Sediminitomix flava: one gene and its partner. Each later gene encodes a partner of the first gene's protein in a complex. Links are inferred from orthologs where the notes say so. Each region holds a gene or a part of one and is shown on either strand. Other genes may lie near its edges.

The links. The genes of interacting proteins can lie anywhere in the genome.
Region 2: the proteins of BC781_RS08330 (region 1) and BC781_RS07740 are in contact, whole or in part, in a solved structure (PDB 7CUB), measured with the Escherichia coli proteins. The link is inferred for Sediminitomix flava from one-to-one orthologs.

The regions. Positions count from the first base shown.
Region 1 is NZ_QGDO01000002.1:231,451-234,522, forward strand. Bases 3-2,997 are described here. They hold BC781_RS08330 (cytochrome c oxidase subunit I), read right to left. Parts: upstream 2,451-2,997; coding sequence 555-2,450; downstream 3-554. Other genes in these bases: BC781_RS08325 (bifunctional 3,4-dihydroxy-2-butanone-4-phosphate synthase/GTP cyclohydrolase II), read left to right, coding at 3-85; BC781_RS08335 (cytochrome c oxidase subunit II), read right to left, coding at 2,481-2,997. Also shown: more of BC781_RS08325, read left to right, coding at 1-2; more of BC781_RS08335, read right to left, coding at 2,998-3,072. UniProt on the Escherichia coli protein: Cytochrome bo(3) ubiquinol oxidase is the terminal enzyme in the aerobic respiratory chain of E.coli that predominates when cells are grown at high aeration.
Region 2 is NZ_QGDO01000002.1:96,899-99,707, forward strand. What follows is about bases 1-2,732. They hold BC781_RS07740 (cytochrome c oxidase subunit 3), read right to left. Parts: upstream 1,879-2,732; coding sequence 1,123-1,878; downstream 1-1,122. Other genes in these bases: BC781_RS07730 (SCO family protein), read right to left, coding at 1-592; BC781_RS07735 (cytochrome C oxidase subunit IV family protein), read right to left, coding at 756-1,100; BC781_RS07745 (cytochrome c oxidase subunit 3), read right to left, coding at 2,032-2,622; cyoE (heme o synthase), read right to left, coding at 2,640-2,732. In the rest of the region: more of cyoE, read right to left, coding at 2,733-2,809. UniProt on the Escherichia coli protein: Cytochrome bo(3) ubiquinol terminal oxidase is the component of the aerobic respiratory chain of E.coli that predominates when cells are grown at high aeration.

The sequences.
Region 1 (3,072 bases):
TGAAATTGAAGCGAATAAGCACAACGAAAATTATCTCAAGACAAAAAGAGATAAGATGGGACATGCGATCTTGAAAAAAGATTAATTCTTTGAGATAAACATCAAAGTAAAACATAGTAAAGCCATTCTAAATCAGATTTAGAATGGCTTTTTATTTTCACTCTTATCAATTGAATACAAAAGTACATTGCCCCAAAAAACGCTTAGAAGAAGGCTTAAAATATTTCATCAACCAAACCTTCACCCCTCAAACTCTTTTGAACCTGTAGCTAAGCACTAGGACTAATGATTACGGATATTCTATGTGAAGAGTTAACGAAGTGAGCGAGTGCAACATCTTCGAATTAAAAAATGGGAATTAGAGACTTCAGACTCGATTTTATGTACATTTTTCGAGTCTGAAGACTCTATCCTTCATTTATGAGTTCTTAGAGCAACTCTAAGAACAGTAAAGTTTTATCCCGAAAGCATTTATCCTAGTACTTAAACTTTAAAAATAGATAATAAAAAAGGCCCTACTCTCGTAGGGCCTTTTGCAATTCATATATCAATTCTTAGTGAATCTCATCGTGCTCTGTAGTATTCAAAGCATCTAATTCTTTTTCGATTTCCACTAATGGTTTCTCTTCTTCAGTGTTTGAAGCTGGAGTTTGAGAATATGGAATATGCTGAGGAATGAAATCACCAAATCCATCTTCATCACTACCTGGCTTAGAGAAGTCGTAAGGCCATCTGTAAACTGTAGGAATTTTTCCTGGCCAGTTTCCGTGACCAACATTTACTGGAGTAGTCCACTCTAGTGTTGTAGATCCCCAAGGGTTTTGAGGAGATCTTCTACCTTTAAACATTGAGTAGAAGAAGTTAAATACGAATAACAACTGTGCTCCTACTGTAAGAATTGCTGCAATACTGATGAACTGGTTCAAGTCAGTGAATGTAGAGAATGCATCAAATCTTGTAAATGTATAGTATCTACGAGGGAAACCTGCAATACCGATGTAGTGCATTGGGAAGAATACCAAGTAAGCACCAACAAATGTCATCCAGAAGTGAACATAACCCAACTTCTCGTTGATCATTCTACCGAACATTTTAGGGAACCAGTGATATACACCTGCCATCATACCGAAGAATGCCGCAGAACCCATTACCAAGTGGAAGTGAGCTACTACAAAGTAAGTATCGTGCAATTGGATATCCAATGCTGAGTTACCCAATACAATACCTGTTACACCACCAGAGATAAACAATGATACTAGACCAATTGAGAACAACATAGCTGGCGTAAATACGATATTACCTCTAAACATTGTTGTAATGTAGTTGAAGGCTTTTACCGCTGAAGGTACCGCAATGATCAAAGTAAGAAGCATAAAGATCGTTCCTAAGAATGGGTTCATACCCGACACGAACATGTGGTGAGCCCATACAATAAATGAAAGGAACGCGATACCCAACATAGAACCGATCATGGCTTTATAACCGAAGATAGGCTTACGAGAGTTTGTAGAAATTACTTCTGAAGTAAGACCCAATGCAGGAAGCAATACGATATATACCTCTGGGTGACCCAAGAACCAGAACAAGTGTTGGTAAAGAATTGGGCTACCACCTGAGTGGTGTAGTGCTACACCATCAATATAAATATCAGACAAATAGAAAGACGTACCGAAGCTTCTATCAAATACTAACAACAATGCTGCTGCAAAAAGTACTGGGAATGATAGAATACCGATAATAGCTGTGATAAAGAAAGCCCAGATTGTCAAGGGTAATTTACCGAATGAAAGACCTGCTGTACGCATGTTCACTACAGTAGCGATATAGTTTACACTACCCAAAAGTGAAGAAACGATAAACAAAGACATTGAAACCAACCAAAGCGTCATACCCAATCCAGAACCATCAATTGCTTGTGGCAATGCACTCAAAGGAGGATAAACTACCCATCCACCTGAAGCAGGACCTGTAGAGACAAACAATGAAACGAACATTACTACCGAAGAAAGGAAGAAGAACCAGTACGATAGCATGTTCATAAATCCTGAAGCCATATCACGTGCTCCAATCTGCAATGGAATAAGAAGGTTAGAGAAAGTACCACTCAAACCTGCTGTCAATACAAAGAATACCATGATGGTACCGTGCATTGTCACTGCAGCCAAATAAAATTGTTTATGTAATTGTCCTTCTGGAGTGATCCAGTCACCCAAGATCGGACGTAAGAATTCTAAACTAGCTTCTGGGAAACCCAACTGAAGACGGAAAATCAAAGAAAGACCTCCACCAATTAGTGCCCAAAAAATACCTGAGATCAAGAATTGTTTTGCAATTACTTTATGATCCAGTGAAAAAACATAATTCGTCCAGAAGTTTCCATGTGACTCATGGTGTTCATGCACATCGTGCATTTCAGCTTCGTTTTGAACATTCAATTCTGCTGTAGCCATTATATCAATAATTTTGGATTCTAACTTTATTTATCGGGTAGCAACTTCACTATTTGCCTCTTCTTTCAACTCTCCAGCAAATTCACCTTTTGCTTTCAATGCAGAAACGAAGTCAGGATTCTTCTCAGCAAATGTCTTTTGCTTTGCATACCACTTTTCAAATTCCTCAGGCTCCACAACTCTGATGATTTTACGCATACCAAAGTGACCTTCACCACAGATTTCAGTACATGCCAACTCATATTTGAATTTGTCAGCATTCTCTTTACCTTCTTTACGAAGGATATCTCTCATTTCCTCTGTAGTAAGTGTTGGAGTAAATTGGAATTTAGTTGGCATACCTGGTACGGCATCCATTTTAACACGGAAGTGAGGCATAAATACCGAGTGAATTACATCCAATGCTCTGATACGCAATTTCACTGGCTTACCTTTTGGCAACCAAATTTCACCCGCTACAAAATCGTCAGTACTCTTGATATCAGTAAAATCGATACCCATTGAGTTGATACCATCGCTATCAATTTTACGGATGTTGTAAGCACCAATTTCTTTGTCTTTACCTCCGTAACGGATTTCCCATCCGAACTGTCTACCCAAAATTTCAACTTCTAAAGCTGCT
Region 2 (2,809 bases), 130 kb from region 1 along the record:
TATAAATACCTCTTATTCTCTTCTCTTTATCCACCAAGACAAAGGTGTCTTTATGAATAAATGCATTTGGGTCTTCTTTGACATTCTGTGCTGAGATGAAATATCCACAGCTTGCCAAATCATAAAGGTCTTCTTTTGTTCCGGTCAGGAAAGTCCACATATCGGTATCAGCTCCTATACGTTCAGCATAAGCTTTCATCGCTTCTGGTGTATCTCGTTTAGGGTCTACTGTATGTGAAATAATTTTGACATCAGGGTTATTTTTGAATTTATCCTGAATTCGCAACATCTCAGACGACATAGCAATACAAATGTCTGGACAGTTTGCGAAAAAGAAATCTGCCACATAGATTTTCCCTTCAGTGATAGCTTGGGTAACAGTATCTCCTTCTTGATTGATCAATTTGTAATTAGGAATTCTTGGAACTCCATCAATCTCATTTGGCTCACAATTCACGCTTTTCATTTTGTAAACCTGCAACTCAGCAGGATTCTGTAAACGAAATTCACTCTCGCCAAATTGATTCAAGAATAAAAAAATCAAAGCGGGTAAACCCAGCAATATGAATAAGAAAATCCACTTATTTTTCATAAGACAGTTTTAATCAGTTCAGTTTATACAGTATGTTTGAAATTCTCTCTTAAATACAACTCAAAAAAAAGAAAACCTTCCCTAAAATTCTGTATTTTTTCACAAAAAAAGGTTTAGCTACAGACAATGCAACTAAACCTAATCTTTTTATCTTTTCATTTGCTTATCCCCAGATAGAAGCAATTGCTTTTAGTACTGCACCACCTTCCAAGAAAAGAGCTACAAGTAACCAAATCAAAAATGCTAAAGGATAAACAACTGTTCTTTGCAAGAATTTAACTTCATGACCTAAGTGCATGAACTCACTCATGATATAGTAAGCTTTCACCAATGTCATAATCACAAAAGTGATGTTTAAGAACAATCTATCCCAAGAATCAGGATATATAAAAGCGAACAAGAATTCGATAGCTGTGATTACGGCTAGATAACCAGCTACTTTCCAAATTTTACGTACGTTTGCTTTCTTTTGCTCTTCCATTGAAAGCGTAGAATCAACATTTGCCATAATATAAGGTGCGTTAGTTTTGTTAGACTAAGTAGAAGAATGTAAATACGAATACCCAAACAAGGTCTACAAAGTGCCAGTAAAGACCTACTTTCTCAACCATTTCGTAATGACCTCTTCTCTTGTAAGTACCCACTACTACATTATAGAAAATAATGATATTGATGATCACACCAGAAGTAACGTGCAATCCGTGGAATCCTGTAATGAAGAAGAATAAATCAGCGAAAAGCTGTGGTCCATATTGGTTTTCTAAAAGGTTTGCTCCAAAAATTTGGATACCATCACGCATTACACCTGCATCAGAACCATGAATGAAGTGAGACCACTCCCAAGCCTGACATCCTAAGAATGTAGCACCACCTACGATAGTCCAAAGCATCCATTTCTCAACTTCTTTATGAGCGTTTCTGTTACCAGCCTCTACAGCCAATACCATAGTCACACTACTAAGAATCAAGATAAAGGTCATTAAACCTACAAATACCAATGGCATATCTACTCCATGGAAGAATGGAAATGCGTTAAATACCTTTTCAGGAATTGGCCAGTATAAGTCTTGTGAAGAAGTCGCAAATTCAAAAGCAGAATAAGCACCTTCATAAGCTGGATGCATATAACGGATAATTCCGTACGTAATCAAAAGTGCAGAAAACGTAAAAGCATCCGATACTAGAAACCACCACATCATCAATTTTCCGTAGCTTGCCTTAAATGGCTCAGCCGCACCATCCCAATGTGTCACTTTAGGCTTCTTTCCAACAGTAACCGTCGACATATAAAAAAAAGTTTTAGAGTTATGAGAATTAGAGATATCTATTGGTTTTAACTAAAAGCTTATCTCAATGCTACAAAAGAACGAGGCTTTTAGGTAATTGTCAATATTTTTTAATGACTTTTATTATCTTTTTTTCGATTTGGCCCAAAAAAATTATCGTTTGAGCAACAAAAAGACATATAAAAGCACCCAAAGTCCACCCAAGAAATGCCAGTAAGTTGCACACATCTCGATGTTTAGGATTCTTTTGGCATTAACATTATTAGATTTTACTACTGATCTTACCTGGAAGAAGACAATTAACAAATAAATCAGTCCAGTGATCAAGTGAAAAGCATGAACGCCTGTAAGAACATAAACAAACGATCCTGCTGGATTGGCAAATGAGAAGTGAACTTCAATATTTACTAGATCAGTCCAACCCATCCATTGAAGAGCAAGGAACAATGCCCCAAGTAAGAAAGTAACACCAACTCCTAAAGCTGTTTTCTTTGCATCATTTTTCTTTGCTTGTGCAACACTCCATTGCATGGAAAGACTACTCAATGCAATTACAGCTGTACTAGCGTATAATATATTTGGTAAATCAAAAACTAACCATTCACCTTCTGCCTGTCTCACGATATACGCTGAAATAAAGGCGGCAAAAAGCATCACGATACTTACAATAAGAAGCCATAGTACAAACTTTTTAGGATGTACTCCTTGAGATGTTGTCGTTGCAGTCATATTATCAGTTGTCATTGTGATTTCTTTTTTGTTTATACTTTATCAAGTACATAAATAATTTGTACGAGTGGCAGGTAAAATACCGATGCCAACATAATATTTCGAGCATCTTTGAAGCCTTGCTTCAACATCAGCTTTATATCAAAATAAAGGATTCCGAATACGCCAACGGCAGCAACTAAAGCCGAAATTGGGCCACTGA